2 regions of the Roseateles sp. genome follow, and region 1 is predicted to be linked to the other one. Evidence: riboswitches for the same ligand, from Rfam matches in the RefSeq annotation. Region 1 holds a riboswitch; the other holds the start of a gene.
What was found. A riboswitch is a leader RNA that binds a small molecule or an ion and turns the genes downstream of it on or off. The one in region 1 is predicted to bind glycine.
Positions count from the first base shown of each region.

Region 1 (5,245 bases):
GCACGGGGAAGTCCAGCGGGCGCAGATGGATGTGGGCATCCTCGGGCGCGTCGTGCAGCACGACGTCGTAGTGCAGGTCGTCGACCTTGGCGATGGCGCAGAGCTCACCCGGCAGGGCCTGCTCCACCTCGACATGCCGGCCACCCTGCAGCAGGAAGAGGTGGCCGACGCGGAAAGGCTTGCGCGCCGAGCCGATGAAGAGCTGGCTGTGGCGGCGCAGCGTGCCCTGGTGCACGCGCATCACGCCCATCTTGCCGAGGTAGGGGTCGGAGATGATCTTGAACACATGGGCCAGCACATGGGCGCTGGGCTCGGGCAGGGCTTGCAGGGGCAGGGCCTCGGGGCCCTCGCCGCGCAGGAACAGGGGCGGGTTGCCCTCGGCCGGGTTGGGCAGCAGGCGCTCGATCACATCAAGCAACTCGGCCACGCCGGCGCCGCTGCGCGCCGAGGTGAAGCAGACCGGGATCAGGTGCCCCTCACGCAAGGCCTGCTCCAGCGGCACGTGAAGCTCGCGCGGGTCGACATCGCCTTCGCTGAGATAACGATCCACAAACGCGGCATCCACCTCCACCACCTGCTCGACCAAAGCCTGGTGCGCCTGGCCCACCGAGGAAAAATCGGCCTGGCCGATGATGTTGTAGAAACAGTCCAGCACGCGCCGCCCGCCTTCGGCCGGCAGGTTCAGCGGCAGGCATTCACGCCCGAACACTGTGCGGATCTGCGCCAGCAGGTCCGGCAGGTCGAGCTCGGCCAGATCGATCTTGTTGATCACGATCAGCCGGCGCAGCCCGCGCTGGGCGGCGGTCTCCATCATCTTGCTGGCCATGGGCTCCAGGCCACTTTGCGCGTTGAGCACCAGCACCGCCGTGTCCACCGCCTCCAGCGCCGGCAGGGACTGGCCGATGAAATCGGCCGCCCCGGGCGTGTCGATCGCATGGATGCGCACGCCGCCATGCTCCAGGTGCACCACGCTGCTGTGCAGGGAATGTTGGAGGCGGCGCTCCAGCGGATCGAAATCGCTGACGGTGTTGCCGCGCTCCACCGTGCCGGCTTGGGCGATGGCGCCGGCCTGCAGCAGCAAGGCCTCCAGCAAGCTGGTCTTGCCCGCCGCCGCGGGGCCGACCAGGGCCAGGCTGCGCAAGGTAGCGACCGCAGGCGACAGGGGCGCGCCGGTGGAGGATGGGGCGCGGCTGGCGTCGCCGTTCGGGCTCTGGCTCATGGCAGTCTCCTTGACTCTCCGGCGCCCCGGCGTTTGTGGGGGGGCGCGGTGATGGATGCGTGCGCTGTGCCGGGCTCTGACGCTGCGGAAGTGTCCGCTCGGCTCTGGCCTCAGGGTAGAGGAAGGCCGGCCGGCTTACAAGGCCCGCGCCGGCGGGCCTGGGCCGGTTCGCTCAAGTGGCGGCTTGCGCCCGGCCGGCCCAGGAATCGACCTCAGGCCCGCAGAAGGCGTAGTCCAGCTCGGGCCGGCGGCCGCAGATCAGGTCCGCCAGGGCCGCGGCCGAGCCGCAGCTGTGCGTCCAGCCCAAGGTGCCGTGGCCGGTGTTGAGGAAGAGGCGGCCAACGCGGCTGGCGCCGATGTAGGGCAGGTTGGAGGGCGTGGCGGGGCGCAGGCCGGTCCAGTACTGGGCGCCGCTGGGCTGGCCTTCGGGCGACACCATCTGCGGGAACAGCTCGCGCGTGCGCCGCAGCAAGGCCTCGCAGCGGCGCAGATTGAGCGTGCTGTCGTAGCCATTGAGCTCGGCCGTGCCGGCCACGCGCAGGCGATCGCCCAGGCGCGAGAACACCAGCTTGTACTCGTCGTCGGTCAGCGAGACCTGGTAGCTGTGTGCGGGCGAGATCACCGGCAGCGTCATCGAGTAGCCCTTGGCCGGGTAGATGTTGAGCGACACGCCCAGCTCGCGCGCCAGGCCGCGGCTGAAGGAGCCGAGGCAGAGCACAAAGCGGTCGGCGCCCAGGCGCTCGATTTCGCCGTTCGCATCGGCCACGATCACCCGCGCCAGATCCTGGCCCTCGCGCTCGAAGCCCAGCACCCGGGTCTGGTAGCGGAACTTCACCCCGGCCTGCGCGGCCAGGGCGGCCAGTGCCTGGGTGAAGCGATGGGCGTCACCCGACTCGTCGCTGGGCGTCATGCTGCCGCCGACGATCTGCGCGCGGCATTGCGCCAGCGCCGGCTCGATGGCCACGCATTCCTCGGGCGTTTTCATGTCCAGTTCGCAGCCTTGCTCGCGCATGATGCGGGCCGGCTCCTGCGCAGCGGCGTACTCCTGCTCGCTGGTGTAGAAGTGCAGGATGCCTTGCTGGCGCTGGTCGTAGGCGATGCCGGTGGCGGCGCGCAGGCGCTGCAGCTGCTCGCGGCTGTAGAGGCCGAGGTTGACGATGTTGCGGATGTTATGGGCGGTGCGGCCCGGTGTGCATTCGCGCAGGAACTGCAGACCCCAGCGCCACTGGGCCGGGTCAGCGCGCAGGCGGAAGAGCAGGGGCGCGTCCTCCTTCATCAGCCATTTCAAGACCTTGAGCGGCGCGCCTGGGTTGGCCCAGGGCTCGGCATGCGAGACGGAAATCTGGCCGCCGTTGGCATAGCTGGTTTCCAGGCCGGCCGCGGGCTGGCGGTCGATCACGGTGACTTCAAAACCCGATTGGCGCAGATACCAGGCGGTGGTGACGCCGGTGACTCCGGCGCCCAGGACGATTGCGTGCATGTGTGCACTCCTGAAACAAGACAAACAGACCGTTGAGTGAGACGCGCAGGCGTGCGCTCAGGCCCAGCGCGGGCTGTGTTTCGTTCCAGGCAGGTGAGGCACCCCAGGGTGGGGCGCGAGCCGGGCAGAGCACAGATCGGGCAATGGCAGAGCGTGCGCTAGACGCGCGCCGCTCCCGCTGTCCCTGTTACCTGAGAGATTCAGCCGCGCCCCGGGGGCATGGCCTTGCTCCTTCGGTGGCGGCTCGCACATCGTCTGCGCGGGCCGCTCTCTCCAGCATTCGGCTTGTTGACGGATCCAGTACGGGGCCTGAGCGAGTATGGGAGCTTGCGCCTTCGGCGGCAGGGCCCGGGTGGGCCTGCACTCTCCTGAATCCGGTGCGCAGTGTAGGTGGCCGATGTGGCCCTGGCTCTAGGGGCAAATGCCGGGGGGGCTTTGTCGCGCTTGCCGAGCGGCGCTGGCGCAAAGCTCGCAGAATCAGGGCCTTCGTTTTTGGGGCCAGGATGACTGGTTGATGTGCATGCGTGCTTGGATCTTGGGAGCGGCCCTGGGCGGCGTGATGATGATGGGTGCGGTCGCTCAACCGGCGCCGCTGGACCCGCGGGTCCAGCAGATCCTGGCCGAGATCTCGGCGCCGCGCATCGAGCAGCGCATCCGTCGCCTCGTCGATTTCGGCACCCGCCACACCTTGTCCGAGACCGAATCGGAGCAGCGCGGCATCGGCGCCGCGCGGCGCTGGATCCAGGCCGAGCTGGAGCAGTGCGCGCGACGCAGCGGCGGCCGCCTGCAGGTGAGCCTGGACAGCTTTGTCGAGCCCGCCGGCAACCGCATGCCGCGCCCGGCCACCTTGGTCAATGTGGTGGCCACCTTGCCCGGCACCGCGCCGGCGGCGGCCCAGCGCCTGCTGGTGGTCAGCGGCCACTACGACTCGCGCAACGGCGATGTGATGGATGCCGAGGGCGCCTCGCCCGGTGCCAACGACGACGCCTCGGGCGTGGCCGCGGTGATGGAGCTGGCCTGCGCCATGGCCGGCCACCGCTTTCCAGCGACCCTGGTCTTCATGGCCGTGCCGGGTGAAGAGCAGGGTCTGCTGGGCGCCACCCACTGGGCGCGCGAGGCGCGGCGCCAGGGCTTGCCCATCGAGGCCATGATCACCAACGACATCATCGGCAGCCCGCGCGGCGATGCCGGCCAGGTGGACGAGCGCCAGCTGCGCCTGTTTGCCGACGGCCTGGACCCGCTGCTGCGCATGCTGGTGGCCGCCCGCGCCAACACGCCCACGCCCGATGCCGAGGCGCGCGCCAACGAGGCCGCGCGTGAAGCGCTGCAGCAGCTGGTGCTGGCCGGGGGCAGCGAAGACCTGCCCACCCACCAGCTGGGCCGCCATCTGAAAGCCGCCGGCGAGCGCTACCTGCCTGGCTTCACCGTCAACTTGATCCAGCGCCGTGACCGCTATCTGCGCGGCGGCGACCACCTGCCCTTCCTCGAACGCGGCTATGCCGCGGTGCGCTTCTCCGAGCCCTTCGAGAACTTTGCGCACCAGCACCAGAACCTGCGCGAGGAGAACGGCGTGCGCTACGGCGACCTGCCCGAGTTCGTCGATTTCGCCTACGTGGCCAATGTCGCCCGCATCAATGCCGCCGGCCTGGCGACGCTGGCGCTGGCGCCCGCCGCGCCGCAGAACGTGCGCCTGGACGCCACCGAGCTCAGCAACGACAGCACCCTCAGCTGGACCCTGGCGCCCGAATCCGAGGTGGCCGGCTACCGCATCGTCTGGCGCCATACCGACTCGGCCGTTTGGCAGCATCATCAGGACCTGGGCCGGGTCGCCCGCCACACGCTCAAGAACCTGTCCAAAGACAATGTGGTGTTCGGCGTGCAGGCCCTGTCGAAAGACGGCCATGCCAGCCTGGCGGCGTTTCCCTTGCCGCTGCGGCGCTGACCGGTTCTTACTTCAGCGGAATCGGCGTGGCCCGGTCCACTGGCACGGCGGTCACGCTGTTCTGCGGCGAGCCGTCGATCAGACGGTCGGAATAGGTCAGGTAGACCAGGGTGTTGCGGCGGCTGTCGACCATGCGGACGATGCGCAGCTTTTTGAACACCAGAGAAATGCGCTCGTTGAACACCTCCTCCTGCCGCGCCAGGGGCTTGGCGAAGCTGATCGGCCCGGTCTGGCGGCAGGCGATCGAGGCCTCGGCCTTGTCCTCGGCCAAGCCCAGGCCGCCCTTGATGCCGCCGGTTTTGGCGCGTGACACATAGCAGGTGACGCCCGCGACCTTGGGGTCCTCGTGCGCGTCGACGACCACCTTGTGGTCGGGCCCGATCAGCTTGAAGGCGGTGTCGACCTCGCCGACGGGCTCGGCATGGGCGCCGCCCATCAGACCGAGGCTGAGGGCCAGGCGCAGTGGCCACGCGATCCGCCGGGTCGCGCGAGGGGTGGGTCGATCGAATGCTGGGCGCGAGTTCAAGCGGGGCAACATGGCATCTCCTGGGTGGAGCCGACAGGTTAGCAGGCCCCGCAGTTGAGGGCTCAGTCTTCGTCCTGG
Region 1 is NZ_OZ253537.1:5,646,937-5,652,181, reverse strand. Features, by position in the region: gene fusA (elongation factor G) at 1-1,219, opposite strand, end outside; gene ACQY39_RS24280 (D-amino acid dehydrogenase) at 1,392-2,699, opposite strand; glycine riboswitch at 2,868-2,986, opposite strand; glycine riboswitch at 2,988-3,080, opposite strand; gene ACQY39_RS24275 (M28 family metallopeptidase) at 3,220-4,641, shown strand; gene ACQY39_RS24270 (CreA family protein) at 4,649-5,077, opposite strand; gene ACQY39_RS24265 (HD domain-containing phosphohydrolase) at 5,230-5,245, opposite strand, start outside.

Region 2 (5,245 bases), 2.1 Mb from region 1:
CCGACGATCCAGTCGGCGTGGCCGCGCTCTTGCGCCAGACGCTGGGCGAACTCGCGGCCGAAAAATTGCTCGATGCTTTCGATGCCGCGCGCTCTGGCGGCCTGGGCGGTGCTGTGGGTGGGTTCGATGCCCAGGCAGGGAATGCCGCGAGCCTGCACATGCTGGAGCAGGTAGCCGTCGTTGGAGGCGATCTCCAGCACCAGAGATCCAGGCCCCAGGCCAAGGCGGTCGACGCTGCGCTCGACATGGCGGCGCGCATGTTCAACCCAGGAGCTGGAAATGGACGAGAAATAGACGTAGTCGCTCGAGAACAGGGCTTCATGCCCTTGCAACTCATCCACTTGCACGAGGCCACAGGCCTGGCAGGTGAAGACCTTGAGCGGAAAGTAGAGCTCGGGCCGATTCAGGTCCTCGGCACGCAAAAAGGCATTGGACGGCGGCGCGCTGCCCAGGTCGATGAAGACCTCATGCAGGGCGGACTGGCAATGGCGACAGCTCAGCACAAGCGAACTCCTGAGAAATGGGCCGGGTCGATCAGCGCATGTTGGCGGTCACGCGCCGAGACCTCGGTGATGGGCAGGGGCCAGGTGATGGCAAGGGCCGGGTCGTCGTGGCGCAGGCCGGCCTCGTGCTCGGGGCTGTAAGGGGCGCTGTGTTGGTAGAGCATCTGCACATCGTCGCTGAGCGTCTGGAAACCATGGGCGCAGCCCTCGGGGATGAAGACTTGCCGCTCCTGGGAACCGTCCAGCACCACACCGTGCCAGCGCAGAAAGCTTGGCGAGTCCGCACGCAGGTCGACCACGACATCAAAGACGCGGCCGGCAATGCAGCGCACCAGCTTGGCCTCCAGCGCCGGCGCATGCTGAAAATGCAGGCCGCGCACCGTGCCACGCTGGGCCGTACGGCTGAGATTACTTTGCTTGAACAGCAGACCCGGCCGGCCCAGGGCCGCGAACTCCTGCTCGCAGAACCAGCGCGTCAGGCTGCCGCGGGCATCACCGCGCGGCTGGGTCTCGATCTCCCACAGGCCGTCAATCGGGCTCGGCGAAAACTTCAAGGCCAGACCTTCCAGGGCGCGGCATTGGCCTGCCAAAGTTCCTCCAGCCGAGTCTTGTCGCGCAAGGTGTCCATCGGTTGCCAGAAGCCCCGGTGGGTGTAGGCGGACAGCTGGCCCTGGCGTGCCAGTGTCTCCATCGGACCGCTTTCCCAAACGGTGGCATCGCCCCGGTCGATCAGCTCGAGCACCGAACGCTCGAGCACAAAGAAGCCGCCGCTGACCCAGCTGCCGTCACCGAGCGGCTTCTCGGAAAACTTGCTGATGCGCTGGCCCTCGATGTCGAGCGCGCCGAAGCGCCCGGGCGGCTGCACCGCGGTCACGGTCGCCTGACGACCTTGTGCCTTGTGGAACTCGATCAGCGCCGTCAGGTCAACATCGGCCAGACCATCGCCATAGGTGAAGCAGAACGGCCCTTGGTCGGCGCCGTCGCTCAAATAATGCTGCACGCGTTTCAGGCGGCCGCCGGTCTGGGTGTGCTCGCCGGTGTCAACCAGGGTCACGCGCCAGGGCTCGCAATGCCGGTCGCGGATCTCCATGCGGTTCTCGGCCAGGTCGAAGGTGACGTCGGACATGTGCAGGAAGTAGTTGGCGAAGTACTCCTTGATCACATAGCCCTTGTAGCCCAGGCAAATGATGAAGTCATTGATGCCGTGCTGCGAATACAGCTTCATCAAATGCCACAGCACCGGCCGGCCGCCAATCTCGACCATGGGTTTGGGGCGCACCGAGGTTTCCTCGGCCAGGCGCGTGCCCAGGCCTCCGGCAAGAATCACGGCCTTCATCGCAGGGGACCCTCCATGGCTGACACGCTCCCATCCATTGCACTTGTGAACGATTCAGCATAAAGCCTGGCTGCCACGCCCAAAAGCCGGAGTCGCACCGCAGAGAGCCGCCGTCTTTGCCACAGCGGCGGCCAAAAAACTTCGGCCGAAGCCCCAAAAAGCGCCGCTACAATCCCGCCGGTCAGGAGAGAGCTTCCTCGCGGAAGCCGCCGAAGGCGCAGTGGCACTGGTGATCCCACGCTGCGAACGCTCAGGCAAAAGGACTGATAAAACGCCCGTTCACAAAACGTCGGGCGTCCTCACTGGAGAGAGACGGGTTTCGAGCCCGTCCACCGAAGGGGCAAGCTGTTGGCAATACGCCGGCGGCCAATCTCTCAGGTAAAGCGGACAGCGAGGGCATACCCACCCCACTCCTTGAGCCGGTCTCGAGGGTGTGGGCCAGATGTCTGCCCTCGAAAGTTGCCCGCCATGTCCGCTGCTGACACCTCCGCCCCCCTGCTCAAGACCCCGCTGCACGCTCTGCACATCGAACTCGGCGCCAAGATGGTGCCCTTCGGCGGCTATGACATGCCAGTGCAGTACCCGGCCGGCGTGATGGCCGAGCACAAGCACACGCGTGCCGCGGCTGGCCTATTCGACGTTTCGCACATGGGCCAGGTCCGCCTGATCGGTGACGGCGCCGCTGCCGCGCTGGAAACCATCGTGCCGGTCGACGTGATCGACCTCGGCCTGTTCAAGCAGCGCTATGCCCTGTTCACCAATGAACAAGGCGGCATCCTGGACGACCTGATGATCGCCCGCCGCCCGGACGATCTCTTTGTGGTGGTGAACGCCGGCTGCAAGGTGCAGGACATCGCCCACATGCAGGCCAAGATCGGCGCTCATCCGGAACATCGGTGCCAGGTCTTGCCTCTGCCCGAACAAGCCCTGCTGGCTCTGCAAGGCCCGCAGGCCGTGACCGCCCTGTCGCGCCTGAACGCTGACGTGGCCAAGCTGACCTTCATGACCGGCGGCTTCTTCAATCTGGACGGCATCGACACCTTCCTGACCCGCTCGGGCTATACCGGCGAAGACGGCTTCGAAATCTCGGTCCATCAAGACCAGGCCGTGGAGCTGGCCCGCAAGCTGCTGGCTCAACCGGAAGTCAAGCCCATCGGTCTGGGCGCGCGCGATTCGCTGCGCCTGGAAGCGGGCCTCTGCCTCTACGGCCATGACATCGACACCAGCACCACCCCAGTCGAAGCCTCGCTGACCTGGGCCATCCAGAAGGTGCGTCGCGCCGGTGGCGCCCGTGCCGGTGGTTACCCCGGCGCCGCCGTGGTGGACGAACAGCTCGCCAACGGCGCTGCCCGCAAGCGCGTCGGCCTGGTCAGCAGTGAGCGCATGCCGGTGCGCGAAGGCGCCAAGCTGGTCAACGCCGAGGGCGTGGAAATCGGCGTGGTCACCAGCGGCACCCTGGGCCCGACGGTGGGCAAGCCGGTGGCCCTGGCCTATCTGGCCAAGGAATTCGCTGCCCTGGGCACCGAAGTCTTCGCCATCGTCCGCGACAAGCGCACCCCGATGACGGTGTCCAGCACCCCGTTCACGCCCAACGGCTATTACCGCGGCTGAGCGGCTGAGCGCTTGAGAGTCGCTTCGGCTCATATCGCGCTTGCCCGGCCACGACCGGGCACCCTACATTTCAATTTCCTTTCCCCCACCTTCCGAAAGCAACGGAGCACCGCATGAGCACAATCAAGTACACGCCTGACCACGAGTGGGTCCAGATCGAAGCCGACGGCATCGTCACCGTGGGCATCACCGTGCATGCACAGGACGCCCTGGGCGATGTGGTGTTCGTGGACCTGCCGGCCGTGGGCAGCAGCTTCGCCGCCAAGGAAGTGGCCGGCGTGGTCGAGTCGGTCAAGGCGGCCGCTGACGTCTACATGCCGGTGTCCGGCGAAGTGACCGAAGTCAACGAAACCCTGCGCGACGACCCCTCGCTCGCCAACAGCGACCCGCTGAAGACCGGCTGGTTCTTCAAGGTCAAGCTCAGCGACGCCGCCGAGCTGGACGGCCTGATGGACAGCACCGCCTACGACGAGCTGGTCAAGAACAGCTGATGCATCTTCGCCCGCGTCATGCGGGTCGAAGCACAAACGCAAGCACAGAGACACAGAGAACACTCAGGGCTGGCCAAGGCCCCAATTTGCTCCGTGTCTCTATGTCTCTGTGCTTGCATTTCACTGATATCGGCCTGAGGCCGCCACAAGCGGCGCCGGGCCCCAAGGATTTGCCATGTTGATGTCCGCCCTGCAGCCCCTGTCGGTGCTTGAGAACGCCACCGAATTCCACGCTCGCCACATCGGCCCCGATGCCGCTGATGAAGCCGGCATGTTGTCGGTGATCGGCGCGGCCTCGCGCCGCGCCCTGATCGAAGCCGTGGTGCCGGCCAGCATCAAACGCTCGGTGGGCATGGACCTGCCGGCCGCCGCGAGCGAAGCCCAAGCTTTGGCCGAACTGAAGGCCATGGCCAGCAAGAACAAGGTGCTCAAGAGCTATATCGGCCAGGGCTACTACGGCACGCTGACCCCCGGCGTCATCCTGCGCAACATCCTTGAAAACCCCGCCTGGTACACCGCTTACACGCCCTACCAGGCTGAAATCTCGCAAGGCCGCATGGAAGCCCTGGTCAACTTCCAGACCATGGTGACCGACCTGACTGGCATGGCGATTGCCAACGCCTCCATGCTGGACGAAGCCACCGCCGCCGCCGAAGCCATGACCCTGGCCGCCCGCGTGGGCAAGAGCAAGAGTCAGGTCTTCTACGTGGCCGACGATGTGCTGCCGCAAACCCTGGAAGTGGTGCGCACCCGCGCCGAGCCGCTCGGCTTTGAGGTTCGCATCTGTAGCGGCGACGAGGCCCTGAACAACGACAGCTTCGCCGTCCTGCTGCAATACCCGGGCGTCAACGGCGAGGTGCGTGACTACGCCGACTGGATCGCCAAATACAAGGCCCGTAGCAATGGCGTGGTCATCATGGCCGCCGACCTGCTGGCCCTGACCCTGATCAAAGCCCCGGCAGAACTGGGCGCCGACATCGCCGTGGGCACCACCCAGCGCTTCGGCATGCCCATGGGCAACGGTGGCCCGCACGCCGCTTACATGGCTTGCAAGGACGAGTACAAGCGCAGCCTGCCCGGCCGCCTGGTCGGTGTTTCCATCGACGCGCATGGCAAGCCCGCCTACCGCCTGGCCCTGCAAACCCGCGAGCAGCACATCCGCCGCGAGAAGGCCACCTCCAATATCTGTACCGCCCAGGTGCTGCCGGCCGTGGTGGCCAGCATGTACGCCGTGTACCACGGCCCGCAAGGTCTGAAGCGCATCGCCCAGCGCCTGGCCTCCTTCACCGCCGTGCTGGCCCAAG
Region 2 is NZ_OZ253537.1:3,560,615-3,565,859, reverse strand. Features, by position in the region: gene ACQY39_RS15400 (methyltransferase domain-containing protein) at 1-503, opposite strand, end outside; gene ACQY39_RS15395 (dTDP-4-dehydrorhamnose 3,5-epimerase family protein) at 497-1,057, opposite strand; gene rfbF (glucose-1-phosphate cytidylyltransferase) at 1,054-1,839, opposite strand; glycine riboswitch at 2,012-2,115, shown strand; glycine riboswitch at 2,132-2,240, shown strand; gene gcvT (glycine cleavage system aminomethyltransferase GcvT) at 2,308-3,450, shown strand; gene gcvH (glycine cleavage system protein GcvH) at 3,564-3,941, shown strand; gene gcvP (aminomethyl-transferring glycine dehydrogenase) at 4,117-5,245, shown strand, end outside.
Region 2: another riboswitch for glycine. It lies ahead of gcvT (glycine cleavage system aminomethyltransferase GcvT); the one in region 1 lies ahead of ACQY39_RS24280 (D-amino acid dehydrogenase).